Regions from separate parts of the Pseudoalteromonas sp. GB56 genome, predicted to be linked through region 3. Evidence: predicted binding sites of a transcription regulator. Region 3 holds the regulator's gene; each other region holds the start of a gene.
What was found. The regulator LexA, encoded in region 3, represses DNA repair genes until DNA is damaged. The targets are predictions, from matches to a motif close to TACTGTATNNNNATACAGTA.

Region 1 (10,154 bases), 2.1 Mb from region 3:
TATTGCCTTTGGTGTCTGAAAACAAAGAGGTGGAAAATGTCGGTGTCGAGGTTTTTGCATCCAAGTCTTATAACATGTTTGAGGGTGGCTACTATGGCGACCCCTCAAAAAATGTGTTGTTTTTAAACACCCAAGATAACAGTGCGTTTTGGCTGTTTAAAGGAGTTGACCGTCTTATTTTGGATATTACTTTATTCCCCGGAGGCTATGACTATGAAGGCCCCACCAAGGCGATTTTCTATAAAGTGATTGCCAAAGACACCAATAGTGACAACAAATTGAGCAAAGAAGACGCGGCATCACTGTATATCAGTGAGCCCAATGGTAAAAACTATCAGCGTGTGCTCAGCGCATATGATCGTATTATTTCCCGCGATTTAGTTAGTGATAATCGCATGATGGTGATTTATCAGCATGACGGTAAAGCCTACTCAAAATTAATTCAATTATCACCGTACACAGAAGTGAGTAATGTAGAGCTACCTAAAGTGGAATAAGTCGCTGTTAATGCGGTGATATGAATTACAAGGAACTCACAATCATGAATAACATGGAACTTGATATCTACGTTGTTGATGCCTTCACACAACAGCAATTTGGCGGTAATTCAGCGGCGGTGGTGCCACTCACTCACTGGCTTGAACCTAGCGTCATGCAGAAAATTGCGGCACAAAATAACCTATCAGAAACGGCATTTATTAAACAAGGTCAACATGGCCAGTATGAAATTCGTTGGTTTTCACCTCTGACTGAAATCGACTTTTGTGGTCATGCAACGTTAGCGTCTGCCTATGTCATTTTTAATGAATTAGGTTTCCAAGGCTGTATTGAGTTTATCACTCAGGAAGTAGGCACCTTATTTGTTGACCGCCTCGATGATGGTCGTATTGAAATGAGCTTCCCAAATCAGTGCCCTGAAATGATTACGCAGGTGCCTAATGCGCTGCTTGAAGGATTGTCTATCGCACCCACTGAAGTACTACGTAACCGCCAAGCTTATTTCGCAGTGCTCGCTAACGAAGAAGAAGTAAAGAAGGTGCGCTACAACAGTGAGTTACTCAAACAACTGGCTCCTTTTGACGTGGTAGTTACCGCCAAGGGGGAGACCGCTGATTTTGTATCGCGCTACTTTTGGCCTGCTAATGGTGGCGATGAAGACCCAGTTACTGGTTCAATTCATTCGGGTTTAACGCCTTATTGGGCTAATGCGTTGGGGCAAGTGAATTTGCGCGCACAGCAATTGTCGGCGCGTGGTGGCGAGCTGTATTGCCAACTCGAAGGTGAGCGGGTTTTAGTGTCTGGCTATGGGCAGTTATACCTTAAAGGTCGTATTTGTATCTCTTAATTCTAATTACTTGGCTTGCTACAGTTTGTTGTACTCCTGTGCTATACCTTAGTGGTCTAAATTCGTAACGAAAAGGGAAACGCTCGTATGAAATTGATAAGCACTATGTTGTTGAGTACGTTACTCACTTTTTCTGGTTTTACTGCGTACGCAGGTGATGGTGAGTGGGAAAAAATAGCGGATAAAAAGGTGAGTTTTAAATCAGAAACTGACACGGTTAATCCTATGTCTCCTTTTGCTGATAGTCACTTTAGCCACATAAAGATTAAATGCACCAATGGCACTGTAAATCTCAAAAAAATCACAGTGTATATGTCTAATGGCGAGGAGAGAGAATTTGACAACCTAGGCATACTCAACAAAGGTATGTCTTCGCGCAGTTTGAATCTGCCTAATAAAGACGGTGCAAAGCTGGATAAAATTAAGCTCAAATATGAATCTGTTGGTTCGACCGCGACGCGCGTTGCTGGTGTAACGGAAAAAGCAGAAGTGGAAATTCTCGGCAAAAAAGCTGAAAAAGACAAAGATAAAGACTAACACCGTATTAGCAGACACAAAAAAGGAGATGATTGGCATCTCCTTTTTTGCGTATAGCAATCATTATGATTGGCTCAGCGATAATACACTTTGTAGTTTTTAAAAGTGGCTTTATCAAAGTTCGGATACGCAGATGAGCGCATCACATCAGCAATGAGCTGATACACATTTTTCCACGCTTGTCGTGTTTGCGGGGTGAAGTCTTTGCCAAGTCCTTGTTTTAAAGTGAACAACAAGGCATTACCAACGGGCGTGTAATCTTCCATTTTCACACCATAATCGACATGACGAATGGCGAGCTTTTGCAATACCCCTGCGACCGCTTCGAGATCATCTAATCCATCAACAGCCACTTTGAGTGTCGACATCAGCATTTGCCCTTGCTTTTTCATATCGCCTTTAAAAAGGTGCTTCAAACTAGGGTCATAACTGAACAGCGTTTTATAAAAGATTTCTGCTGCTTTATCAGCAATGGGCAGCACTTTCGCGAAACTACTTTGAATCAATTGCTTATCGTGGGCACTCAGACTCATAGATTTTCCTAGGTGATTGAATCGGCATAACTAATCAGACTATAGATGAATAATTAAAAATCGCGTAGGTAGATGATAAATATCAATATTTGTTTCCATTATGGTTCCTTGATAACGCGCTAGGCTGGCAGAGTAGCTGTTCATTCAGAGAAGTATTTGGACGTTTGTGCATCGCTAAAAATAATATATACTGTGTTTATATACAGTATTTTTAACAGGTGGTGTGGATGAACACAACTTTAGCAGCGATGCACCATCAAGGACTGATCTTTAGTGCCAATCACGCATCTCAGCAACAAGCTAGCCATGAGCAACACGCCTTATTGAGTACAGGGTTTGCACAACTAGACCAACTGCTTGGTGGCGGCTGGCCCACAAGTGGCGTGATTAACTTACAATCAGCGCCGGCTATTGGTGAACTTACGTTGTTACAAGGTATGTTTGCCAAAGCGCAAAAAGAGGGCATGGTGGTGTTGATAAATCCACCAGCTGAGCCTTGTATTCATTGGCTTTTGGCCCAACATGTGAGTTTAGAACGAGTGGTGATCGTACGCCCTGAAAATGACGCCCATGCATTATGGGCTGCCGAGCAATGTGCCCGTAGCAGCAGTTGTGCTTTGGTTTGGTTGTGGCATCAAGGCTTATCCTTCGCACAAGCGCGACGTTTCAATTTGGCTTGTCAGCAATCAGCCGCGTTATTAGTGTTAGTGAACTACCAAAGCCAAGCATCAGCCTTGCCAGTACACATGAGTATGCAGTTACGCCAACACGCGACGCAGTTAAAAGTCACCTTGTTGCGCCAACAAGGGCGCTTTGCGCGAGGGGAAATCACTCTTGATAAAACCCAGTTGTGGCCATTTCTTTTGTACTCACAGCGTATGCAACAGGGCGCTTTACACACTCTCAACGCCATAGCTGAGCCTACGCATTATGAGGTGGGTTAATGTTCTTGGCTGTTTACTGTGAACATTTACAACTGCAGCGCAGGCAATTAACTGAGCCCGCTGTGCTCGTGACAAAAGAGCGCATTGTTCAGGTGAATGAAGCAGCACAAGAGCAAGGTGTAAAACTGGGCATGGGCTTGGCCAGTGCCGCCGCTTTATGTGGTGCGCTACATGTGTATCCTTACGAGCAAGAAGTAGAGCAGCAGTTATTGCAAGAGTTGGCGGCACAGTGCTACCAACTTACCGGCGACATTATCTTATGCGCCAGTGATTGCCTTATTTTTGCGGCTGCGAGTATGCGCGCACTTTACCCAAGTAATGACGCGCTTTTCCATGCACTAGCGCCGACTATTCGTGCCTTTGTGCCGCAGTTTTACTATGCCTGTGCAGGTAGTATTGAAGCCGCAGAAGTCTTGGCTCGTAATAAAAGTCACTTTATTAGTGATGATGAGCAAGCGTGTACAGAGCGGCTCGCTCACGTCCCCGTGCAAGGATTGTTGTTAAGTGCAGAACACAAACAACAACTTGCACGCTTAGGAATACACACAACACAGCAATTATTAGCGCTGCCCATAGCGCAATTACGCCAGCGTTTTCACTACGAGCTGGTGGATTACCTCACGCGCTTACGAGGCCAATTGCAGCGCACCTGTTTACCCAAGAAATCGCGTTATTATCGTTTTTATCAACCGGCACAACGCTTTTGTGAAACCCACGAGCTTAATTTTGAAATCGAAGACAGTGCGCGTTTACTGAGCCCGCTGACTCAGTTGTGTGAGCGAATGTGCCATTACTTACGCCAGCATCAGCTCCATACCCAGCAACTGACTTTCATTTTACTGTTTCGGGAGCAGCCGCAGCAGAGTCTTATTTTGCAAAGTGTTGAACCACAAGCTCAGCTATCGGCTTGGTTACGCCTACTCACTATTAAGCTTGACGCGTTGGCTCTAGATGCGCCTGTGATAGCGATTCGCTTGCAATGCGAAGACTTTATAACCGTGGATGGCAGTAGCCATAATCTGTTTGAAAAGCGCCAACAAGGTTTGGCAAGGCAACAATTACTGAGTGTATTACATACACGCCTAGGAGATGAGCGTTGTTATCGATTGTTACAAGGACGTGCGCATGTGCCTGAATATGCTCAAGTGCAAGAGGGCACTTTGCACGCGCTGAGTGTGCCCAAAGAGCAAAATACAACTGCGTACTTGCGGCCTAATTTTCTAATTACCCCCACGCCATTGACTGAGCCTTTGTGTATTTTACGGGGCCCTGAGCGTATTCAAAGCCATTGGTGGCAGCAAGCGCAAGTTGAGCGCGATTACTATGTGGGGGAAAACAACCAAGGGCAGTTGTGCTGGGTATTTAAAGACAAACAACAGCAGTGGTTCGTGCAAGGGTACTTTGCGTAATGGGTGCCTCTGCTTACAGTGAACTGTTTAGCCAAAGTAACTTTAGCTTTTTAACGGGGGCTTCACGCCCAGAAGAGTTAGTGGCCAAAGCTGCTGAGCTGGGGTATGGCGCATTGGCTATTTGTGATGAATGCTCCGTTGCAGGGGTGGTGAGGGCGCACAGTTATATCAAGGAACAGCAACTCCCTATCAAGCTGATTGTTGGCAGTTACCTGTGTTATGAGCAACTGGAGCTGGTGGTGTTGTGCCCAACAAAATCAGCGTACAGCCAGTTATGCCGGGTGATCACCAATGCGCGCAGACGCTGTGAAAAAGGTCAATACCAATTGAGTGAATGGGATTTGAAAACACTCAAAGGGTGTATTTTGATTTGGTTGGTACACGGGCAAAACGATGCAGCTAAAACGGCAGACAAACATTGGGGCCCTTGGCTTCAACGCCATTATGGCGAGCAACTTTACATGGGTGTGCGCCGTGAATTAAGTAGTTTTGAACCCGAGCAGCTAGCCTATGTTCGTAACCTGAGCGAGCAATGGCATATACCGCAAGTGGCCATTGGCGCAGTGTTAATGCACAGCCCTGAGCGCTTACCTTTGCAACATGTGCTTAGTGCTATTAAGCAAGGGCAAACGGTGGCCTCACTGGGACAGAATTTATTAGCCAATGCGGAGCGCTCATTGCGTGAGCCTGCCAAACTTGCAAAGCTGTTTGATGCGGCGCACTTAGCACAAACACAAAGCATCGCTGCGCGTTGTACGTTTAACCTTGACGAGCTCAGTTATCAGTATCCACACGAATTAGTACCCAAAGGGCTTAGTGCCAGTGAGCATTTAAAAAATCTAGTGGAGCAAGGGGCGCAAAAGCGTTTTAACGGCAACACGCCTGCGCATGTCCAAGCGACCATAGACAAAGAATTAACCCTGATAGCCGAGCAAGGCTATGAGCCTTTTTTTCTGACTATTGCGGATATTGTGCAGTTCGCCAAGGAGCGCAATATTCTTTATCAAGGGCGGGGATCAGCGGCTAATTCCGTGGTTTGTTATTGTCTCGAAATTACGGCGGTCGACCCGCGGCAAATCGATGTATTGTTTGAGCGTTTTATTTCCAAAGAACGCAATGAGCCTCCTGATATCGACGTTGATTTTGAGCATCAACGTCGCGAGGAAGTGTTCCAGTACATTTATCAAAAATACGGTCGTCAACGTGCCGCCTTGGCGGCGACAGTGATCACCTATCGTTTGAAAAGCGCCATACGTGATGTGGGCAAAGCACTGGGCTTCACTGAAACTCAACTGGATTACTACATTAAGCAACTCAATCGCCGCCACGGTGGTGGGCAGTGGCAAGCGCAGTTGGTGCAGTTGGGGCTCGATCCAGACGCCACGATTAATCAGCACTTCTTTCATTTGGTGGATGAAATCAAAGGCTTTCCAAGGCACTTATCTCAGCATGTGGGGGGCTTTGTTATCTCCCAAGGCCCTTTGCATGAGCTGGTGCCAGTAGAAAATGCAGCCATGGCAGAGCGTACGGTGATCCAATGGGATAAGGATGATTTGGAAAGCTTAAAGCTGTTAAAGGTAGATGTACTGGCATTGGGGATGCTTAGTGCCATTCAACGTAGTTTTAAATTGCTGGAGCAGCATTATCAGCATCATATTAGCATTGCTGATATCACCCGCTTGGGTGATGATCCGCAGGTATATTCAATGCTGCAACGGGCAGACACTGTAGGGGTTTTCCAAATCGAGTCGCGGGCACAAATGAGCATGTTACCGCGCCTTAAACCACGTTGTTATTACGATTTAGTCATTCAAATAGCCATTGTTCGCCCAGGGCCAATTCAAGGAGACATGGTACATCCTTATTTACGCCGTCGTGATGGCGAAGAAGCGGTGGAATACCCATCAAAGCAAGTAGAACAAGTGTTAAAGCGCACACTTGGGGTGCCTATTTTCCAAGAGCAAGTCATTAAGGTCGCCATGGTGGCAGCGGGTTTTAGTGGCGGTGAAGCGGATCAGCTGCGCCGCGCGATGGCAAAATGGAAGCGTGATGGCGAGCTTACGCAATTCAAGCAAAAGCTCATTGATGGCATGCTTAAACGCGGTTACGAGTATCAATTTGCCGAGCGTATTTATCAACAAATTTGTGGCTTTGGCGAGTATGGTTTTCCCGAGTCGCACTCCGCCAGCTTTGCGGTGTTGGCGTATGTTTCAGCCTATTTAAAGTACTATTACCCAGAGGTGTTTCTGTGTGCTTTAGCCAACAGCTTACCTATGGGTTTTTATTCTCTTGACCAATTGGTGCAAGATGCCCGTCGTCACGGAGTAAACATACTGCCTGTGGATGTGAATCACTCCGCATGGGAACACCAAGTGATACGCCAAGGCGAGTATTTTGCCGTGCGCTTAGGGTTTTGTTGTGTCAAAGGCTTAAGCAGCCACAGTGCACAAAAGCTCATTACTCATCGCCCTGAACAAGGTTATCGCAGTATCACTGAGCTTTATCATCGTGGTTTAAGTGAGGCTGAACTTGAAACCCTCGCCAGTAGCAATGCGTTAGCGGCTATTGCGAAGGATCGTTTTAACAGTCGCTGGCAAATTATGGATAAACAGCAGCGTTTACCTTTATTTGCCGAGGATGACGATGATGCAGAGCTGGCGCTGGTGGCTCCTAATGAAATTCAAGATACGCTCGAAGATTACGCCAGTATGGGCGTGAATATGGGCGCGCACCCGTTAGTGCATTTGCGCCAACACGGATTATTCAATCACGCTAAGAAAGCCAATGAGCTTATCTCATGTCGCAATGGTGCCAGTGTCACCATTGCTGGTTTGGTCACGGGGCGGCAATCACCGGGCAGTGCTGCGGGGATAACGTTTTTAACCCTCGAAGACGAAACAGGCAACATCAATGTGGTGGTGTGGCTGGCAACAGCTAAGGCACAGCAAAAAGCCTTTTTGACCGCGCGTTTATTGGAAGTAAAAGGCGTGGTTGAACATCACAAAGGGGTGGTGCATGTGATTGCTGGACGACTCATTGACCACAGCGATAAGTTACCCGCCTTAATTTTAAAAAGTCGCTTCTTTCATTAAATATAAAAATATTAAAGTTAATATTTATTTGGATAATAAATGTATTCGATTAAAAAATATCATTCTTTTAAGGGTGTGAAAAAAATTCAATCCCTGTTTAAATAAGCTCATGTATAGCCAATAGGCAAACGCGCCGTTTACGCGTACAATAGCGGCCTTTCATATCCGACAATTACGTTGCACCTAGGAGACAGCATGTTAGAACGTAACATGAACATTGCAGATTTTGACCCAGAATTAGCGAATGCGATGAACGCAGAAGTGGCTCGTCAAGAAGAGCACATTGAACTTATCGCATCTGAAAACTACTGTAGCCCACGCGTACTAGAAGCGCAGGGTTCACAGCTAACCAACAAATATGCAGAAGGCTACCCAGGTAAGCGTTACTACGGTGGTTGTGAGCATGTTGACGTAGTTGAGCAACTTGCAATTGACCGTGCAAACGAGCTATTCGGCACTGAATACGCAAACGTACAACCGCACGCGGGTTCACAAGCGAACGCAGCTGTTTTCCAAGCACTACTTCAGCCACACGACACAGTTCTAGGTATGAGCCTTGCGCACGGTGGCCACCTTACTCACGGTGCACACGTAAACTTCTCTGGTAAAACGTACAATGCTATTCAGTACGGCCTAAACGAAGCAACTGGCGAAATCGATTACGATCAAGTTGAAGCGCTAGCGCTTGAGCATAAGCCAAAAATGATCATCGGTGGTTTCTCTGCGTACTCAGGTATCGTAGATTGGGCACGTTTCCGTGAAATCGCAGACAAAGTAGGCGCATACCTATTCGTTGATATGGCACACGTTGCTGGTCTTATCGCTGCTGGCGTATACCCAAGCCCGGTTCCTTATGCACACGTAATCACAACAACGACACACAAAACACTTGCGGGTCCTCGTGGTGGTCTAATCGTGTCTAACTGTGGCGACGAAGAGATCTACAAAAAGCTAAACAGCGCTGTATTCCCTGGTGGTCAAGGTGGTCCTCTATGTCATGTAATTGCTGCTAAAGCGGTTGCTTTCAAAGAAGCACTTCAACCAGAATTCAAAGCATACCAACAGCAAGTAGTTGCTAACGCACAAGCGATGGTAGCGGTACTTCAAGAGCGTGGCTACAAAGTAGTTTCAGGTAAAACTGACAACCACTTATTCCTTCTTGACCTAATCGACAAAGACATCACAGGTAAAGATGCGGATGCTGCACTCGGTAATGCAAACATCACAGTGAACAAGAACTCAGTACCAAACGACCCACGTTCACCGTTTGTAACCTCAGGTCTACGTATTGGTTCTCCAGCTATCACTCGCCGTGGTTTCAAAGAAGCTGAAGCAAAAGAGCTAGCTGGCTGGATCTGTGACGTGCTAGACAACATCGAAAGCGCTGACGTTCAAGCGCAAGTGAAAGAAAAAGTAAAAGCAATTTGTGCTAAGTTCCCTGTTTACGCATAAGGGCACAAAATAGCTATTACACAAACATTTGTGTATTATAAAGGCCGCAATTTTTGCGGCCTTTTTGTTATCTACAGGAAACCCGTTCACTATGCATTGTCCTTTTTGCAGCGCTAAAGATACCAAGGTTATCGACTCACGTTTAGTTGGTGGTGGGCACCAAGTTCGCCGTCGTCGCGAATGCATTGACTGCCATGAACGTTTTACCACCTTTGAAGGTGCAGAATTGGTAATGCCACGGGTGATCAAGCGTGATGGCTCTCGTGAACCGTTCAATGAAGACAAATTACAAAATGGCCTGCACCGCGCGTTAGAACGTCGACCAGTAAAAACAGAACAAATCGATGAAGTCGTGCATCAAATCAAATCACAAATTCGTGCAACCGGCGAGCGAGAAGTTAGCTCGCAACTCATCGGCGAGTGCATCATGGAAGCCCTCAAAGGTTTAGACAAAGTGGCTTATGTGCGTTTTGCGTCGGTGTACCGTTCGTTCGAAGATATTCGTGAGTTCGGTGAAGAAATCGCCCGCCTTGGAGACTAATATGACCTTCAGCGCAGACGATACGCGCTATATGCAACGCGCCATTGAGCTGGCATATCAAGGCCGTTTTACCACAACCCCAAATCCAAATGTGGGCTGTGTGCTGGTTAAAAATGGGCAAATTATCGGTGAAGGTTTTCATCAGCAAGCAGGAACACCGCATGCCGAAGTCCATGCGTTAGCCGCCGCCGGTGATAACACCGAAGGTGCAACAGCCTACGTAACCTTAGAACCGTGCAGCCATACAGGTCGCACAGGCCCGTGCGCAGGCGCGCTTATTAAGGCTAACGTCGCCAAAGTT
Region 2 (10,154 bases), 740 kb from region 3:
TGGCTTCAAAAAAAACCGTCTTTTGAGCGAGGTGAGCGCGTATCAGTGACTCAACTAGGGGTAAGTCTTGAGGGTGGATACGAGCGCGATTTGGAGGGAAAGTGTGTGCTTCAACACGTGTAGGCTGGGAGTGACGCTCGTCGTTAATACGGACAACTTCCCCCGTGCTGATGTTCCAATCCCAAAGTATGTCACCGCTTCCTTCTAGCGTTGACTTCAGGAGCTGCTGTGAATGCCTGAGGTGTTGACGCGAGCGCCTCAGCGAAATAATGGCCCAACCCATAATAACAAGTACGCCAACGAAAATAAGGACAGTCGCAATATAGGATGGACTTTCAATCAGAGATTGATGAAGTTCATCTGCCGAAGCGTCAAAGCAAATGATAATTGCGAACGCATAAAGCGCTGAAAGAATCTTGTTGAACACGTTTTGGTACTTTAATCTGGGTTTTATCAAGGTTAATTCATGGTGCTTGCAGAGTAAAGCTCCGCTTCAGCTGAAGCATCATCGCCTTGCGGTGCACTCAGCCACTCCATACGCACTCTCGCAGGAGCAAATAGCTCTTTTAAGTAAGTGTTTACCTCATTAAATTCAATAGTCTCTAACGTACTCAATAAGTTAGCTTGCAAAGTGAAATCGACGTCAGGATTGCTAATAGCCAACCAAAACCGCTGTGAGCGTAATCTCAGATTTTTGTCTTTCTCCGCTATCTGGCGATAAAGACTTTGCTTTGCTTGTTGCCATACATCGTTAGGCATACTTGCAAATTCATTCAGATACGTTGTCACAAATGCATTATGATGCTTTAGCAGGTCCTCCCCAGCCACAGAAGGAGATTGCACATAAAAGGCGAGGCCAGCGCGAGAGTTGAAAGGGGCATAACCCGCACCCACTAGGTAGCCAAGCTGTTGCTCTGTGCGCAAGGCATTAAAATAGGGCTGGTTGATTAGGTGATTGACCACCATCATCAGTACTTTTTCACGAATATCACTGGTGATAGCTTGATAATAAATAACCATCGCGTGGTCATTACTTGCAAGGGACACTTCTTTTTTCTCAACAATCCCTATTTCGACAAGCGGCCGCGATATTGCTTCAATATTCGCGCGATGTTGCAAGTGCCCTTGAACTAGACGCAAAAAGTCATAGGCATCTGCAGGACGCCAATTACCATGCAAAAATGCTTCGATATGAATGGCGTCAAAAAACGCCTTTCTGAATTTTTTGAACTGAATGTAACTGGTGCTTTTTAAAGCCTGAGCGAGCGCACTTGGGGTCGGATTCCAAGGCATAATTTGCGCACCAATGCGGCTAAAAATCTCACTGACAGGTTTATTCTGATTACTGGACTCCCAGTGACGCACTAGTTGTTTTTTATATTCTGCAAATCGCTTCGAGCAGATATCTGCATTGAACAAGGCATCAAGTAAACCTTGTGCTAACTCTAGCTGGCTCGAAGATAAACCTGCGGTATGTAGCGTGAGCCCGCCTTGGTGCGAAGAGATATGGTAATTCAATCCGGCCAATTCAGCTGGGTAGAAACGCTCAGCAACGCAATCAATAAATAAGTCTGCGAACAAGCGGGTGAGGGCCATGTGCTGAACATCTTTCACCGCTAGTTTGGAGTCAAGGGCGAGATAAAAGTGGCCTTTGGCAACACGGTATGTTGCATCTTGTTTGAACCAAAAGTTAAAACCTGGGTGAGAAGCGAGCTTTTCGGGCGTACTACTCGGTGCTACCAACTCGTGTAATACACAAGGGCGCTGCAAGTAGGGATTTACGTCAGGTAAAGACATGGTACTCAGCGGCGTATCGATAGTGGCCAGTGCCGTTAGCCATGCCTCGTCTAATTGTTGTGTGTAATAAGGGGTGTTGTACCACTTAGTCGTCTTGCTAGAGCTAACACCAGGGTGAATCAAGACCAAACGCATGTTTTTAGGGGTCAACCAACTTAGCACACGAGAAAACTGCGCACTGTCGTATCCCGCCATCAAGTAATCACCATAGAGGTAATGATCACTGGGGTAATGATGCATATTCACACTAACGCCACTGACCCAATCGAGTAGTCGTGCTTTTTCTTGATTATCAAACGCGATTTGCAGCAGGGTTTGTTTGTCGCGATACAAAGCGTGCAGCGAGTTGATGTTTTGTTTGATCAGTGTGATATAGGCAAAAACAGTTTCGACTATGTCTTGGTAGTACTCAATGCCTTCGTCGGTCAGTGCCAAGCTGATATTAAAATCTTTGAAATTACTGCCGTTAATGCCACCGCCTGCAGACAAGGCGTTGATCCATCCTTGGTTTTTTAGAATTGAGTGTAAAGACCCTTCACCTTCATAACCCAAAAGATGTGCGAGGAAACTAACGGTTTTGTGTTTGTAGAATTCGTCGATACTAGGCATCGCAAAACTGATAATCAGTTTTTGTAAGTGCTTGTGAGGTTCGATGTGTAATTCCAGCGCAAGGTCTTCAGGGCGGTATAATGGCTCAGAAATCGCTGGCTTCTTTGTTCCTGTCGCGGCAATCCCAGAGAACAGGTCTTGCGCCCATTTCTTTAATTCTGTGAGCGGCTGAGGACCGCATAAAACTAAGGTCATCCATTGAGCTTGATAATGTTCGCTAAAAAACGTTTCTAGCTCCTCTTTCATGGGGCCTTTATCATCGCTTAGGGTATTCATATTACCCACAGAAAATTTCGCAAATGGATGCTGAGGGTTCACGGTCTCTTTGTGCGCTTGATATATACGGCGGCCATCGTCCTTAATTTTTAACTTAAATTCAGCATCAATGGCATTGCGCTCCTTTTCAATTTCATGCTCATTGAATAAGGGAGAAATGAACAGTTGGCTGAACCTTTCAAGCGCAGGGAAAAAGTATTGTTGGGTGATATCGAAATAATAACACGTGTGCTCAGTGCCGGTCCAAGCGTTGCTTGTACCACCGTGATGGCTAATGAAGTCGTGAAATTCTCCTGCACCAGGGTATTGCTTTGTACCCAAAAAAAGGAGATGCTCAACAAAGTGAGCAAGACCCTGGCGATGCCAAGGATCGTCAAAATGCCCCGTGTTGACTGTTAATGCAGCTGCGGCTTTTGGGCTTTCTTTGTCTTCAACAAGAAGCACTCTTAGACCATTGTGCAGTGTCAGAGGTTGATACAGTCTGTTATCATTGCGGCTGATATTCAATTATTGCTCCTGAAACTAAAAAGTAACAAGATGTTCAGGGCCAGCGGTTACGGCGAAGTGCCTACCTGAATATCGATTGTAAAGCTAAACTATAGCGAATATAGGGCCGTAATGGCTAGCTTTTGTGGCAAAACTTTTTTCTCTAATTAGTTGATTTCACACAAATGAAAACAATTTTAATCATGCGTCATGGCGACGCACAGCCACAGCAAGGGCCCGATCACTTGCGTGCGCTTACAGCCATCGGAAATCAACAAGCTGATGAGGTTGGCGAATGGTTATCGCAGCGTTTTAATCCGACAGGTTTGTTGGTGAGTCCTTACATTCGTGCGCAACAAACAGCTGATGGTGTGAAGAAGTATTGTCGTCAGTTGGCGTTTGAAGAGACGACGAGCGATATTATTCCCAGCGCCGATGCGCAACGAGCCATTGATTATCTTCGTGCCTTAATCGAAGTGCATCCTGATGTGGATACGTGGTTATTGGTAGCGCATATGCCGATTGTAAGTTACATGGTCGCCCAATTGTGCCCAGACAAGATGCCTATTTTTCCGACCTGTGGTGTCGCAGACATTAGCTATGATGAAGAATCAGGGAAGGCGCAATGGCGGGCACTTTACAGCCCGCAAGAACGTGTTTAGCCACCCGCGATTTTAACTTTGAACCCAGCTGCTTCAAGCAGTCCTTTGAGTTTGTCACGATCATCACCTTGAATTTCGATGACACCGTTTTTCACCGCACCACCTTGACCCATTTTTGATTTGAGTTGTTTGGCCAATTTCTTCAAGTCATGTTGTTCTGGGTCGATGCCTACAACCAGCATGACGCCTTTACCTTTACGGCCTTTGGTTTGGCGCTCAATTCTAATCGCCCCGTCTTTGAACAGCTTTACGTCTAGGGGCTGCGTTTCAGCAAGGGTTTTGATTCGACCCGTTTCTGTTGAGTACACGAGATTGTTGTCACTCATAGAGAAGTCTCCTAAAAAAATATGCGCCAAGTTTAACATATTTCACGTTTCGATATTGCTAAATAAAAATGGCATCCTATATTTTAAACAAGTACATAATTCAGCAGCTTAGGAAGAGGTAATGAGTTTAAATCAGCATTATGATCAAAGTAATAATACGCTGGTGATCGCAATCAAGGACAAGTTCGATTTCAATTTAGTACAAGACTTTAGGTCTGCATACGCAGAAATTAACCCGCAAACCAAAAATGTGGAAATCGATCTGAGAGAAACCAGTTACATGGACAGTTCAGCACTAGGAATGCTGCTGAACATGCACAAGGCATTAAAAGGGCAGGTTGAGGAAATTTCAATTCGTAACGCCAATGCCCAGTTAAAGAAAATTCTAGAAATTTCTCGATTTGATAAGAAGTTTACGATTGATTGAGAACCTACCCGATGAGTTAATCGAAGTTGAAGACAGCGTCCCACCATTGGTACTCGTGGTCGATGATGAGGCGCTCAACCGTCAGTTACTTCGCATCATGCTTGAACGCGAAAATTATCAGGTTATTGAGGCCGAAAACGGTGCTCAAGCGATAACCATGATGGCTGAGCACGATGTTGATATGGTGCTGTTAGACATCATGATGCCAGTCATGAATGGTTATTTGGCCGCACCTAAAATTAAAGAATATTCTCGTTCAGGGTATCTCCCTATTATTTTCATCACCGCATTAGAAGATGGTTCAGCGCTGGCAAAATGCCTGGATGTCGGTGGTGATGATTTTATGCCCAAGCCTTTTGAACCGCAAATCCTAAAAGCAAAATTGCGTGCACATTTGCGCATTAGACATCTCTTAGCTAAGTCGTTAAAGCAGACCCAAGCACTGACCTACTATCAAAACCAGACCGAGCGAGAGCATGAGTTAGTTGAGCACATATTTGCCAACGCGCTTAAGCAGTCTTCTAAAACACCTCAAGGTTTAGACTCGCACTTGTCCCCAGCCGCGATGTTTAATGGTGATGTGTTTTTAAGTGCTGTCGCGCCCAACGGTTCGCAATACTATATGCTCGGTGATTTCACCGGCCATGGTTTAGCCGCTGCAACGGGTGCCTTACCCGTATCACGTATTTTTTACACCATGGCGGAAAAGAATTTATCAGTGAGTGACATTGCCCGGGAAATGAATCGCTCTTTGGACCAATTGTTGCCGTCACACATGTTTTGCGCGGCAACAATTTTTGAGATTAATGCATCCGCTAATAGCGCAACGTTCTGGATGGGCGGTTTGCCTGACGGTTTCCTAATCAACGATCAAGGGGATGTGCTTTTACATCTCGAGTCCACGCATATGGCACTGGGTATCTTAGAAGATGATGAGTTTGAGCGCGATGTTGCCCATGTCTCTTTGCGTGATGGCGCCCGCGTAGTTCTATACACCGATGGCATTACTGAAGCCGAAAATAATCAAGGTGAACAGTTTGGTTATGAACGTTTGGCGCAAACACTCAAATCGCTAGAACATGTTTCCACAGCGCAAATTATTGAAAAGGTACGCAGTTTTACTCAGTGTGAAATGCAACAAGATGATTACAGTGTTGTCATTGTAGACCCACAGCCCCATGAGGTGGATTCCTCTCGAAATAAAACGATCAGTCCTCTACCTGTATCATTAGCACTGACGCTTGATGCGCAACAACTGAAGACGTTGGATCCAGTCGCCCAACTCATCGACCTTGTTGCTAACCTACCTGGGCTCAATGCCCACAAATCGTCGCTGTTTATTCTCCTATCTGAAGCATATAACAACGCGTTGGAGCATGGTATTTTGGGGTTAGATTCTCAGATGAAGCTATCTGATGATGGCTTTGTTGAATATTATTCGTTGCGTGAAGCACGACTGGGTGAGCTTGCTCATGGAGAGGTGAAGATTAAAATAGAATATAAGCCGCACAATCGTACCCTCGTTTTGAGTGTTTGTGACACTGGAGACGGATTTAACGTTACCTATAAAGAACAAGACCAAAGCTATCGCAGTTTTGGTAGAGGGATCACCTTAATGCATGAAATCGCAGAAGACGTTCGCTACAACCAAAGTGGCAATCACGTGTTCATTACCTATCGCATTCAATAGCATCTGCCTCTACTTGAACTAATGATTGCATGGGATCATTTTCGTATGTTAGCATCCATCTGAAGTTTTAGATGTTTGGACGGCTAAATGGCTTTTTCATATAACGACGTTGCGCAACTACAAAGCAATACGCAATATACGCAAGATTATCAAACGAAATTAAGCGACTACCTTATCGAAGCAGCGCCACAAGTGCAGTGGCAATACCTGATCCCGGAATTAGGAGAGGGTGGGGCTTGTAGCTTATTCGGCCACTTACAGGACGAACCATTTAGCTTAACTGAGTACCTTGATTCAAGCGTCCAGCCACAGCTTTCAAAGTTACAAGCGATTGTGGATTTTGTCGTTGAGCAAAGTGGTGTTGATTGGTTCGGTATTTATCAGTCTCGTGAGGTTGATGGTGAGCCACAATTACTCAAGTTAGCTTACCATGGCGCGCCAAGCCGCCCTCTGTTTCCTATCAACGAAGCCTTCGCTGCAACGAGCAACAATGTGCAAGTCGTAATGTCTGGAAAGGCACGCATTATCAATGATGTGGAAGACTATGTTGCCAAGGGTGGCGAATACTATACATGCGACCCTAAAGTGAAGTCAGAATCTTGCTTGCCGCTTTATTCGCAGCAGGGTAAAGTAGTGGGCATAGTCGATGCGGAAGCATTCAGCAAAGATTTTTTTACCCCCGAACGTATTGCTCTATTAGTTGCCGCTTGCAAAGAAATTGTTGAGCACTTACCAGCGTAATGTGTGCCGGGATCTACGCTAACCACAGAGATAAATAAAAGAGAGTTCCATGTTCTCACAATTAAAACCATTACCGACTGATCCTATCCTTGGTCTGATGGCTGCGTTTAAAGCTGATACCAATGCAAACAAAATTGACTTAGGTGTTGGTGTTTATAAAGATGAGCACGGTGATACACCCGTGCTTCGTGCCGTCAAAAAGGCGGAAGAATTTCGTTTAGCGAATGAAACAACCAAGACCTACATTGGTTTGGCAGGTAACTTGGAATATTGTCAGAAGATGGAGCAACTGCTGCTAGGTGATGCGCACCCAGCCTTGTTAGCTAACCGCGTTCGTACGGCTCAAGCTCCAGGTGGTACCGGCTCCTTGCGCGTGGCAGCAGAATTTATCAAGCGTTGTAATACTGATGCAACAGTGTGGGTGACAACGCCAACATGGGCTAACCACATCAGCTTGTTTGAAGCGGCGGGTTTAACAGTTAAAGAATACCCTTATTACGATTATGAAAATAAGGGATTGTTGTTTGATGAAATGGTCAACGCGTTGAGTGAAATCCCAGCAGGTGATGTGGTTCTTCTACACGCATGTTGTCACAATCCAAGCGGAATGGACCTTAATGCTGAGCAGTGGAAAACAGTTACTGAAATCGCTAAAACTCAAGGTTTCACTGTTCTTGTTGATATCGCATACCAAGGCTTTGGTACAAGCTTAGACGAAGATGCAGCTGGCCTTCGTCACCTTGCTTCTCAAGTAGAAGAACTGATCATTTGTTCTTCATGCTCAAAGAATTTCGGTTTGTATCGTGAGCGCATTGGCGCATGTTCAATCATCTCTAAAGATGCGGCGGCAGCTGATGTGTCTAACTCGGTAATGTTAAGTGTGGTGCGTAGTATCTATTCTATGCCACCAGCACACGGCGCAGATATCGTAAACACGATTCTTTCAAGTACTGAGTTAACGACTATGTGGCATGATGAGTTGGACGAAATGCGTTCACGCATTAATGGCTTACGCTCATTGCTAAAAGAAAAGCTAAACGCTAAGTGTGATGGCATGGATTTCTCATTCATTGAGAACCAACACGGTATGTTCTCGTTCCTTGGCATTAACAAAGACCAGATTGAGCGCTTACAAAAAGAGTATTCAATCTATATCGTAGGTTCTAGCCGTGTAAACGTTGCAGGTATTAGCGAAGCGAATATTGATTACTTTGCAAATGCAGTTGCAGATGTAACTAAATAACCTAATTAATTAGGAATAGAAAAAGCCAGCAATGATGCTGGCTTTTTTGTGCGAAAACAAAAGATGTTAGGCTTCTTTTGTTTTTAATTCGGTTACGTTTTCATCGCTTTTAAACGCTTTTGGTTTTTTTGCGGCTTTCTCTGATGACGGTACTGAGCCTTTAAGTACTTGCATAAAGTCTTCTTTTTGCTTTGCAATCTGCAGTGCTAGGCTTTCAACTTGTTGCTCACTTAATGGCACGTCTACTGCGCTAATTAAGCTTTCTAAGTTTTCTGCAATATCGAGCATCTTGTCATAAGCATCGGCTTCTTTTTTGCTAGTAAAGGTCATGCGCTCGACTCCATCTCTTTCTACTACGTACTTAACTACAACAGCCATTGGATCTCCTAACTATACTGTTTTTTTATACAGTGAGATTAGAGGTTAGTACTGGAATCGTCAAGGGGTTTTTGATTTATAAAAATGGAGTACCCAATTTGACAACGGGTAATTTGTCATCTTTATTTAAAAAAGCAGTACACAGGAAGAGTCATTACTTTAAGGAGAGAAGTATGAAACTAGTCACATTAGCCGTCTTATCATTACTTATGAGCATTGCCACGCCAATTTATGCGAAACCAGTGGATACCCCCAATGTTGAGAGCAAAGTAATGGAAAAAGTGAATATCAACAAAGCAACAATCGAACAGTTGCAGTCGCTTCCAGGCATAGGCCCATCAAAGGCAGCGGCCATTGTTGATTATCGCAAACAAAACGGAAAGTTTACCGCATTAGAAGAATTGGAAAATGTGCCAGGGATTGGTAGTAAACTATTGGTTAAGGTTAAAGATAGAATCACGCTTTAATGCGAAGAGAGTGAGAGTAAGCCAAGGCAGCGTTAGCTGCCTTTTTTGTGCTCATTTATGGCTTCTTTAAGATGCAAACAGGCGAAATAGTGCCTTACGGGCAGCACTAATATTGGGTAGGCAATGCCTGCAAGTAGTAACCATGGAAGCATACTCCAGCCTTCGAATCTCACTAAGAGTAGAAATAATGGAGTGATCCAGCAACAGCTTCAGAATATTCATAAAGATTCTTTGCTGGGGCTGCAATAGATTCAAGGCATCAGCCACGATAGCAAGACGCTCTCGGTGGCTGAATGATTTAAGGGCTGGAATTTGACTGGCGAGAAAATAGATCATGATTGTTTGGGTTTAAATACCATGCTAGCAATTGTCACTATAATAGCAGCAGCGGCTAACGCAGCGAAGATTACTTGCATCCAGCCCGGCATCGATAAGCCTAAAAATTGCCAATCAATATTGCCACAATCGCCTGTTGCAGCAAAGAAACTAGGGATCCACTCGTGCAACGGCATGAAGCTTGGGAAATTAGGTTCAAATTCACATACGAATGCAAATGGGTCCGTTGTCGTTTGCATCATTATGTGTTCTCTGGCAATCAGTAGTCCCCAGATACTGGCAACTAACCATGTTGCAAAACCGAGCAAACGCGACCACATTTGTGCAGGATTGATAGCCCCTAATAGTCCTGCAGCCAATACACCCAATACCGCAGTACGTTGGTAGATACACATGATGCAAGGTGCTAAGTCCATTGCATATTGAAAATACAGAGCTGTAGCCTCGAATAAGAAGGCTATCAATGCCAATAACAACCAAGGCGCACGAGTACGCGAGATACCACTTAACCAGTTCATAGGATTCTCTTTTTAATTTTTATTCTGGGAATTATGCCCACGCTCTCTAGGCTATGCAAGTGGATGCGTTTTATGTAACTACCTCTAAGTATTGTTCCAGAATGAGTGCAGCGTAGGGTTTGGCGAATGAACACTTATCCTAAAATTGTAAAAATGACGTCTGAAAGAATGTTATGAGTCAATGAGCTAAACTAGAAA
Region 3 (10,154 bases):
AGTAGATAATGCAACAAGTACTAAAGGTTCTAGCGGAGGTTCTACTAACTTGACCTTGCTCTTATTAGTTATAGGCATCGGTGTACGCCGATTCTACAAGTTTTAATATCCCCTACGATGCCAAGGCTCTAAAGAGCCTTTTTACTTATCTGTGCAGTTATTTTATGGCAACGTCAGATCCCACGGCCTTTACTTCGCTTCTCAACCACCGCTGCTGTCATCCTTGAAATACAACACAAATCGCCGGCGCTGTTATAAATCTTAATCTCCCACACGGAAGAGCGGCCGCCTAGGTGCACGGGTTTGGTCACAGCTTTGAGTGTGCCGGTGCGTGAGGCTTTGAGGTGGTTGGCGTTGATCTCTTGGCCGACGCAGTAGTATTTGCTGGTATCAACAACAAAGTTGGCGGCGTAGCTGGCGACGGTTTCAGCCAACACTACATATGCGCCACCGTGGACGATGCCGATGGGGTTATATAATTCGTTGGTTACTGGCATGGTGGCAACAAGGTAATCGTCGCCGATTTCGCTTATTTCAATGCCGAGCTTGGTCATTAAGGTGCCTTTTTCACCCACGCCAAGGTCGAGCTTTTTACACAGGTCAAAATCGATATCTTGGGCCCAAATACGTTTGCTCATGCTTACTACTCCTTATACAGCAACGTCTGTGAATGTTCTGATGTTGCTCATGGTGGCAACTTGGTGCACATAGTGCTGGATATGTTCGGGAGTGCGCAAGCCTTTTACGACGGTTAAGTTGCGCAAGAAGGGGAAGATAGCAACATCGGCCCATGAGATTTCATCCGGCGCATCGAGCCAAGATAGCTCATCCAAAGCCCTATCCATGGTCGTTATATCTTCATTACTGTGGGCAAGAATATCAGCGAAGGTAGCCCCCAAGAACGCCTCCTTTCTATCGATGTAATGGGCGATGGCGTTTAGTGTGCCAAATTCTGGTAGGGCGAGTTGCGGCCAGCGCGGTAAGGTTAACCGTAAAAAAGTGGGTAAGTAGGTCTCTACCCATTTGCTTGCGGGCGTGAGGTAGTCACCATGATCCAATGGCATTTTTGCTCGTTTGCAGAAGTAGGAAGCAATATCGAGGCTTTGCGCCATGGCAATGTTTTGATTTTTAGCTAATATGGGAACGGTTGATTTGCCGACTAACTCGATGGCGGTGGTTGTGTCGTCGGCTTGTAAGTAGAGTATCTGCACGTCTATATTGCGTGCATAGGCAACCATTCTGGCTTTAACTGAATAAGGGCAATGCTCATAAATGTAGAGTTTCTTCACGGTTACTGTTGCCTTGTTTGCATCGGGCTTCACACCCTTTTTACTTTGAAGGAGAGAATATGGATTTTCAATCTGTGTATGATTTTTGGTTTAAGCAATGCCAACCCGAGGACTGGTTTAAAAAGAATGCAGCGTTTGACGACAAGGTTATTAAGCAATTTTCGCAACTGCATCATGCGGCAGCTCAGGGCGAGTTGGTACATTGGCGCAACACAGCTCAAGGGGCGCTGTGTGAAATCATCGTGCTCGACCAATTCTCGCGCAACATGTTTCGCGACACGCCAAAAGCCTTCACCTTTGATGGGCTGGCTTTGTGCTTGGCTCAGCACGCGGTGGATAAGGGCTTCGATATGCAATTGAATGAGCAAGAGCGCCCGTTTATGTACATGCCCTATATGCACAGTGAGAGTAAGATTATCCATCAGGAGGCTGATAGGTTGTTCAAGCCATTGGATAATTATGATTTTGAAGTGGCGCATAAGAAGATTATCGATCGTTTTGGTCGATACCCGCATCGCAATGAAATACTAGGGCGTAAATCCACGGATGATGAAATTGTGTTTTTAACTCAACCCAACAGCAGCTTTTAGCATTTACGCGCTGACGTAAACACAAAAACCCAAACCTAAGTAGGGCGCTTTGTTACGAGCTGAGCAAATTGCCTGATTTTATTTGCGATTTTCTGACAACTGTATATACTCACAGCTAAATGTACTGTATGGAAACCCAGTTGTATGCGTCCTTTAACTAATCGCCAATCGCAAATTTTAGAGCTGATCAAAGTATTTATTAAAGACACGGGCATGCCGCCTACGCGTGCTGAGATTGCACAAACACTGGGGTTTCGCAGTGCGAATGCCGCAGAAGAGCACCTTAAAGCCCTTGCCAAAAAGGGTGTGATCAAAATGAAGCCCGGTGCCAGCCGAGGTATTCAACTGGTTGAAGAGGAAGAGCCTGAGCAATTAGGCTTGCCTCTGATAGGTCGCGTCGCTGCCGGTGAACCCATCTTGGCGCAAGAGCACATTGAAAGTCACTGCCAAATCGATCCATTACTGTTTAAGCCTGCCGCTGATTACCTACTACGTGTTGATGGTATGAGTATGAAAGATATCGGTATTATGGACGGCGACTTACTGGCTGTGCATCGTGCTCAGGTTGCGGAGAACGGCCAAGTGGTGGTTGCCCGTGTTGGTGATGACGTCACTGTGAAGCGTTTAGAGAAAGCCGGTCGTAAAATATTGCTGCATGCAGAGAATGAAGAATTTGCGCCAATCGAAGTTGACCTAGAGCATGAATCTTTCAATATTGAAGGTTTAGCGGTAGGTGTAATCCGAAATGCTGATTGGATGTAGTTGTACCCGTTAAATATTCGCCCCCAATGCGCCGTTTATTGGGGGTTTCCAGCCCTTTTCTAATTCCTTTTTCTGTACGCTAACAGATTGAATCTCCCCAAAATATTTATTGAAAAAAGCAAAACAAAAACGTCTATTTTCTTGCTATATGCTCAATTCTTGACTAATTGGTTAGATTACAGGCTTTGCTGGTTGCTTTTTAATCGCTTTGTGTAAAGTAAATGTAATCGGCCAGTTCTAAGCATAATAATAATGAAGATTGGCTAGCAGTTATTGCCTCTTCTCTTTTTGCGTTGCGCGTTTTAAGGAGATGGTACATGAAGAAGCTTTGCTCCCTCATGTTGCTGTGTTTGTTCGCCCCGCACTTGGCTTTTGCAAATAGTGATTATAATTTGCGCCCAGGGGTGACCGACATCAGTGAAAATGTTTACCAGTTGCACATGACGATATTCATCATCTGCTGTGTCATTGGTGTAATAGTGTTCGGTGCAATGTTCTGGGCTTTGCTCAGACACCGTAAATCTAAAGGGGCTCAACCCGCATCCTTCCATGAGAGCACCAAGGTAGAAATACTTTGGACCGCGATCCCATTTTTAATTCTCATCGGTATGGCCGTACCTGCGACCAAAACCCTGATAGCGATGGAAGATACCTCAAAAGCAGATGTCACCATCAAAATCACGGGGTCGCAGTGGAAGTGGCATTATGAGTACATGGGCCATGATGTGGGCTTTTACTCGTTGCTCTCTACCCCGCAAGAGCAAATTCAAAACGCTCAGGAAAAAGGCGAACATTACTTACTGGAAGTGGATAAGCCGTTAGTGATCCCAACAGATAAAAAAGTCCGCTTTTTGATGACTTCAGACGACGTTATCCACTCTTGGTGGGTGCCTGATTTTGCAGTTAAAAAAGATGCTAATCCAGGCTTTATCAACGAAGCATGGACCAAGGTAAACGAAGCGGGTATCTACCGCGGCCAATGTGCTGAGCTATGTGGTAAAGACCATGGCTTTATGCCTGTGGTGGTTGAAGCCAAAGCGCCCGAAGAATTCGAAGCCTGGTTAGCTGAGCAAAAACAAGCGGTGCAAGCACAAGCCGATGCCGATGCAGCGCTGCTTGATCAGACACTTTCTCAAGAAGAACTGATGGCATCAGGTGAGCAAGTCTACATGGCGCGCTGTGCTGCGTGTCACCAACCCACAGGTCTGGGTTTACCGGGGGTATTTCCTGCGATTAAGGGAAGTCCCATCGCAACAGGTAATATCAAGGATCACATAGACATCGTGGTTCACGGTAAGCCAGGTACAGCGATGCAGGCGTTCGTGAGTCAGCTAACTCTCAAAGAACTCGCATCGGTAATCACCTACCAGCGTAATGCATTTGGCAACGACACTGGCGACACAGTGCAACCAAGTGCGATTCAGGCCGCAATTGATGGGGAAGGACAATGAGTACAGCTGCTGCAACACATGAACATCACGGGCCTGCAACAGGTATTAAACGCTGGCTCTTTACCACTAACCATAAAGACATAGGTACACTTTACCTACTGTTTTCACTGCTTATGTTTTTAACGGGCGGTGCAATGGCCATGGTCATTCGCGCCGAGCTATTCCAGCCGGGACTGCAGCTCGTTGACCCACACTTTTTTAACCAGATGACCACAGTGCATGGCTTAATCATGGTGTTCGGTGCGGTTATGCCAGCCTTTACGGGGCTAGCCAACTGGATGATCCCGATGATGATTGGCGCGCCAGATATGGCGCTTCCGCGTATGAACAACTGGAGCTTCTGGATCTACCATTCGCGTTTGCGATTTTATTGTTGTCGCTGTTTATGGAAGGCGGCGGTCCGGCATTTGGTTGGACTTTCTACGCGCCACTGTCCACGACTTACAGTAACGACAACACAGCGTTGTTTGTGTTTGCGGTGCATATCATGGGTATCAGCTCCATCATGGGGGCTATTAACGTGATTGTTACCATAGTGAACTTACGCGCACCAGGTATGACGTGGATGAAACTGCCGCTGTTTGTGTGGACATGGTTGATCACCGCCTTCTTGCTGATTGCGGTTATGCCTGTGCTTGCGGGTGCGGTCACCATGGTACTCACGGATAAATACTTTGGTACCGACTTCTTCAATGCCGCCGGGGGTGATCCAGTCATGTTCCAGCATATTTTCTGGTTCTTTGGTCACCCTGAGGTATACATCATGATTTTACCGGCATTCGGTATTATCTCGACGATTGTACCTACCTTCTCGCGCAAAAAGCTGTTTGGGTATGCGTCGATGGTGTACGCCACCGCGTCTATCGCCTTGTTGTCATTTGTGGTGTGGGCGCACCATATGTTCACCACAGGCATGCCGCTCGCTGGGGAGTTGTTCTTTATGTACTCCACCATGCTGATATCCGTGCCGACTGGGGTGAAGGTATTCAACTGGGTGGCCACCATGTGGCGAGGTTCTATCAGCTTTGAAATACCGATGATGTTCTCCATCGCCTTTATAGTGCTCTTTACCCTTGGTGGTTTCTCCGGCTTGATGTTGGCGATTACGCCGGTGGACTTCCAATACCACGACACGTATTTCGTGGTGGCGCATTTCCACTACGTATTGGTAACGGGAGCGGTGTTCTCAATTATGGCGGCAGCTTATTACTGGCTACCTAAATGGACAGGACACATGTACAGCACCACCTTGGCAAAGTGGCACTTCTGGATGTCGCTTATCAGCGTAAACGTATTGTTCTTCCCAATGCACTTTGTTGGCTTGGCGGGGATGCCACGTCGAATCCCAGACTATGCACTGCAGTTTGCTGACTTCAACGCCATTATCAGTATCGGTGGCTTTGCCTTTGGCTTATCACAATTACTGTTTGTTGCTGTGGTCTTTAAGTGCATTAAAGCGGGTGAAAAAGCGCCTGCGAAAGTATGGGACGGTGCCGAAGGACTTGAGTGGGAAGTCGCATCACCTGCGCCTTATCACACTTTCGAAACACCGCCTAAGGTGCAGTAATGAACCACGCGCCGTTATTGAAGAAACTCGTGATCAGTGTAATAGCAATGTTCGCATTTGCTTTCGCACTGGTACCGCTGTACGACGTGTTCTGTGATGTCACTGGCCTCAATGGCAAGCCATCCATGGAGCAAGCACAGCAAAGCGAAGTGGTGGATGAAAGCAGAGAGGTGACTGTGAGCTTCACCACGCATGCGCAAAGCGGCGCCCCCTTTATTGTTGATGCACAAACCCAAGCCGTCGTGGTGAAGCCCGGAGAAATGAGCGTGGTGACTTTCTCTGCAGCTAATACAGCTGATGAAGCGCGAGTAATGCAGGCAATTCCGTCTGTGTCTCCGGGTTTGGCGGCGAAATACTTACACAAACTGGCATGCTTTTGCTTTGACCAACAAACAATGCAAGCCAATGAAAAACAAGAATATCAATTAAGGTTTTATGTCGATCCAGCGCTACCTCCTGAATATGAGGAGCTAACGTTGTCATACACGCTTTTTGATATCAGCGCTAAGCATCCAGAAGCTTTGGTTGCCTCGGCGCGATAAACCAAATGAGGCATAAATATGAGTGAACAGTATGAAAAGTACTACGTACCGGCCGAGAGCCCCTGGCCGATTGTCGGTGCAGTAGCCATGTTCTTCATCGCTGCAGGCGCGGGTTTAACCGTGATGCAGATGGGTCAAGAAAGCAGCCACGGTCACTACCTGCTATTTGCAGGTATTGCGGTGTTGCTGTACATGTTGGTTAACTGGTTCCGCAATGTGATCAGTGAGTCACATGGGGGTCTGTATTCTGCGCAAATGGACCGTTCGTTTAGACAAGGAATGAGTTGGTTTATCTTCTCAGAAGTGATGTTCTTTGCGGCTTTCTTCGGTGCACTATTTTATGCCCGTATGCTGGCGGTGCCTTGGTTAGGCGGAGACGGCAATAATGTGATGACAGGTGAAGTGCTGTGGCCTGAATTTACATCGGCTTGGCCACTTGAGACTACTCCGGGAGGCACTACGACTCAAGCTATGGGCTGGCAAGGCCTCCCGCTGATCAACACCATTATCTTATTGGTTTCCTCCGTCACTTTGCAGTTTGCCCACACAGCAATCGAAAAAGACAATCGCAAACCATTGGCTATCTTTTTATTGCTCACCATTTTGCTTGGCGCGTTGTTCTTGGGTTTACAAGTACAAGAATACATTCACGCTTATAAAGACTTAGGCTTGAAGCTCGATTCAGGCATTTACGGCAATACCTTCTTCCTTCTCACAGGTTTCCACGGCATGCACGTGACTCTTGGGGCCATCATGCTAACCGTGGTGTTCATTCGAGTATTAAAAGGGCACTTTAGCAGCGAGAAGCATTTCGCATTTCAAGCTGCAGCGTGGTACTGGCACTTTGTAGATGTGGTGTGGCTGTGCCTGTTTGTGTTTGTGTATGTGTTGTAATGGGTGATTGATTAAAGCGCAGCAGCCCGAGTTGCTGCGCAACAAGAATAATAATGAGGACAAGTACGCACAACGCGACTCGCTTGCCCAAAAAATGAGACATAGGCACTTTGTTATCGGATTTTATCATCGCTAACAGCGCCCTAAAGAGGGTGTAAATGACGATTAGCAGTAGCGCAATAATAATAATTTTTATAAGCACGATACGGATGCTCCGAGGTTGGTGGTTGAGTGTTTACAGGTAAGCTTAGCGCAATTTTATGGACAGGGCTGGTTATCCTAACGATAACTGTTTGTACTCGCTTGGGTTTTTGGCAGCTGGAGCGTGCTGAACAAAAGCAGCAAAGGCAACAAATGCTGGATTCATGGTCTGAGCGTGGTGTGCTAGATTTTGCCAATGCCTTGCGTTTTATCGAACAAGGCGATGCCACAGGAATGCAAGTTGCGATTACAGGAGAGGTTTCTACTCAATATTGGTTGCTCGACAATCAGGTTTATCAAGGAAAAGTAGGCTACGACGTATTAGTGTTGGTGTTACCTGATGCGTCTAATCGTTGGTTGCTCGTCAACCTTGGGTTTGTGCCAGCACCTATGACCCGAAATGAACTGCCGATTATAAACCTTCCTAGCGAAATGACGATGCCCCAAGCGCTAATTAAAGACGGCGAGTTGGGCGGTATTACCCTCAAAGATGATATTCAACAAGACGCTTGGCCCAAGCGTATTCAACAAATAGATTTACACAGTATGGCGCAGCAAACTCGTAAGCCAATTCATCCCTTTATGGCTTATGCAGGGCTGGCCAATCGCAGCGTTAACGCTCAGCCACATTATCAGCCAGTAACTATGTCGGCGCAGAAGCACAATGCTTATGCGTTACAGTGGTTTTTGATTGCGCTAGCCGCTTTGGTCATTGCGCTCAGTGCATATTGGCGAGCAAGGAGAACACATGAAAAATAATAAACCGCTCTACTTATTTATTGGTTGCTTTTTAGTGCCAGTGGTAGCCGCCGTATTAGTGCTCAAAAGTGGCTGGTTGCCGGGCGAGCAAAGCAATCATGGTCGATTTTTAGATAAACAGGTGGCACTGGAACAATGGCAAGAGTATCCATTGTCACCATGGACGATTGCAATGGTGAATACGCCGCAATGTGACAACTGTGCCACCCAATGGCAGGACGTACAGGCATTGTATGTGGCATTGGGCAAAAACCAAGGCAAGGTACGTTTGGCCTTGATGGGTCCTGACCTCGATGTTGAAGGTGAGGCACATCCTACATTGCACGTGCAGGATGCTCCCACACAACTGACGCCAGGAAATTTATATTTAATTGATCACCACGGTTTGGTGGTCTTGGAGTACGACTATGTACAGCAACCACAAGAAAATAGGTTGATGCACAAAGGACTATTAAAAGATTTGAAAAAACTTTTGAATTATTCGCGCAGCAGCTAAGAGGCCAGTATGACTAAAAATTATAAACGTCTGGTGTTAATGACGGCATTATTAGCCGTGATGGTGGTGGGGTTAGGTGCGTATACACGCTTGAGCGACGCGGGGTTAGGGTGCCCGGATTGGCCAGGATGTTATGGCTTTTTAACGGTGCCAGACAAAGCCCATGAAATCGCCGCGGCCGAGCAAAGCTTCCCTGGTTTAGAAGTACACCAAGGCAAGGCGCTCAAAGAAATGGTGCATCGCTATTTCGCTGGCACGTTAGGGCTGTTTGATCCTTGCAATAGCGATATATGCATTACGTAATGCCAAGCTTGCGCACATGCCATTGCGGTTACCTGTTGTTTTGTTACTGCTGGTGGTGTTTCAAGCCATGCTGGGAATGTGGACGGTGACCATGAATTTGCAGCCGCTGATTGTAATGGGGCATTTGCTCGGCGGCTTCTCCATCGCAAGTTTGCTTTGGTTACTTTATCTACGTGCTTACAGCAAGCCTGTGTTTGGTGGTGATGCCGGAGCGAAAGCGCTACAAGGGTGGAGCATGGCGGCGCTCTGTATGGTCATTATTCAAATCGCACTGGGAGGGTGGTTAGCAGCGAATTATGCAGCCGCTCATTGCGTTGGCTTCCCGATGTGTGAAGGCAGTGAAGCCTTTTCATTGTCTAAAGTTTTTCACTTACCCATGGAGCATGCTAATTATGAATATGGCGTGCTGTCGTATGACTCTCGAATGTCTATTCATCTACTGCATCGCTTTGGCGCACTGATGACGCTTTTGGTAGTGTTCAGTGCCATGTGGCAGGTGTTTAAAGGCGCATATTCAAGAACAATAAAAAATGCAGTGGTTGCAGTTGTGGCTGCACTCGTAGCGCAGGTCTGTATTGGCATTGCCTTGGTGTTTATGCAAATTCCACTTCTGGTGGCATTAGCGCATAACTTAATGGCTTTATTGCTGTTACTGACGTTGGTGCGCTTGTGTTACCTACAAAAAGCCAAGTGTTAGGGAGAGCTAGTAATGAGTAAAGTTTTATCCGTTAATGCAGTTACCGCAGAGCATACAAGTTGGCGAGATTATCTCGCGATGTGCAAAGCGAAAGTCGTGTTAATGCTGGTACTGACCGGTTGGGTTGGGGTGGCGCTGGCACCTGACATGGATCGTTCTTGGCTGCTGCAATTGGTGAGTTTAACCGCAATTGGTTTGCTCTCAGCAGCCGCTGCAGTGATCAATCATATTGTTGACCGCGAAATTGATACCAAGATGGCACGTACTCGCCATCGCCCTGTTGCAGTTGGCAAAGTGAGTGAAGCCCGTGGTTTTGTTTTTGCCGCTGTTCTTGGTGTCACTGGTTTTGTGGCCTTGGTGGCAGCATCAAATTGGTTGTGTGCCATTTTAACGCTGTTCGCCTTAGTTGGTTATGCGGTGATTTACACCATGTTTCTAAAAAGAGCGACGCCCCAAAATATCGTCATCGGTGGCCTTGCTGGGGCGATGCCTCCCTTGCTTGGTTGGGTCAGTGAAACGGGGCAACTCGCGGCTGCACCTTGGTTGTTAGTCATGATTATATTCACGTGGACGCCACCGCATTTTTGGGCTCTTGCCATTGCG

Region 1: a site for LexA is predicted at 2,604-2,623, ahead of imuA (translesion DNA synthesis-associated protein ImuA). Genes of this name have one in related genera too.
Region 2: a site for LexA is predicted at 8,651-8,670, ahead of ACH19P_RS06500 (YebG family protein). Genes of this name have one in related genera too.

The regions. Positions count from the first base shown of each region.
Region 1 is NZ_JBPCHK010000001.1:2,778,135-2,788,288, reverse strand. It holds gene ACH19P_RS12985 (hypothetical protein) at 1-497, shown strand, start outside; gene ACH19P_RS12980 (PhzF family phenazine biosynthesis protein) at 551-1,345, shown strand; gene ACH19P_RS12975 (hypothetical protein) at 1,433-1,882, shown strand; gene ACH19P_RS12970 (globin family protein) at 1,957-2,415, opposite strand; gene imuA (translesion DNA synthesis-associated protein ImuA) at 2,643-3,359, shown strand; gene ACH19P_RS12960 (Y-family DNA polymerase) at 3,359-4,768, shown strand; gene ACH19P_RS12955 (error-prone DNA polymerase) at 4,768-7,860, shown strand; gene glyA (serine hydroxymethyltransferase) at 8,056-9,312, shown strand; gene nrdR (transcriptional regulator NrdR) at 9,404-9,853, shown strand; gene ribD (bifunctional diaminohydroxyphosphoribosylaminopyrimidine deaminase/5-amino-6-(5-phosphoribosylamino)uracil reductase RibD) at 9,855-10,154, shown strand, end outside.
Region 2 is NZ_JBPCHK010000001.1:1,374,384-1,384,537, forward strand. It holds gene ACH19P_RS06460 (putative bifunctional diguanylate cyclase/phosphodiesterase) at 1-283, opposite strand, end outside; gene ACH19P_RS06465 (insulinase family protein) at 460-3,189, opposite strand; gene sixA (phosphohistidine phosphatase SixA) at 3,354-3,830, shown strand; gene ACH19P_RS06475 (SUI1 family translation initiation factor) at 3,827-4,156, opposite strand; gene ACH19P_RS06480 (STAS domain-containing protein) at 4,278-4,583, shown strand; gene ACH19P_RS06485 (ATP-binding SpoIIE family protein phosphatase) at 4,576-6,273, shown strand; gene ACH19P_RS06490 (GAF domain-containing protein) at 6,361-7,014, shown strand; gene ACH19P_RS06495 (amino acid aminotransferase) at 7,064-8,257, shown strand; gene ACH19P_RS06500 (YebG family protein) at 8,324-8,635, opposite strand; gene ACH19P_RS06505 (ComEA family DNA-binding protein) at 8,809-9,102, shown strand; gene dsbB (disulfide bond formation protein DsbB) at 9,435-9,956, opposite strand.
Region 3 is NZ_JBPCHK010000001.1:631,560-641,713, forward strand. It holds gene ACH19P_RS02935 (FG-GAP repeat domain-containing protein) at 1-106, shown strand, start outside; gene ACH19P_RS02940 (PaaI family thioesterase) at 174-638, opposite strand; gene grxB (glutaredoxin 2) at 651-1,289, opposite strand; gene ACH19P_RS02950 (DUF924 family protein) at 1,349-1,879, shown strand; gene lexA (transcriptional repressor LexA) at 2,024-2,641, shown strand; gene coxB (cytochrome c oxidase subunit II) at 2,959-4,092, shown strand; partial or broken gene ctaD (cytochrome c oxidase subunit I) at 4,089-5,659, shown strand; gene ACH19P_RS02970 (cytochrome c oxidase assembly protein) at 5,659-6,201, shown strand; gene ACH19P_RS02975 (cytochrome c oxidase subunit 3) at 6,220-7,095, shown strand; gene ACH19P_RS02980 (DUF2909 family protein) at 6,995-7,297, opposite strand; gene ACH19P_RS02985 (SURF1 family protein) at 7,327-8,055, shown strand; gene ACH19P_RS02990 (transmembrane cytochrome oxidase associated protein) at 8,045-8,551, shown strand; partial or broken gene ACH19P_RS02995 (COX15/CtaA family protein) at 8,561-9,551, shown strand; gene cyoE (heme o synthase) at 9,564-10,154, shown strand, end outside.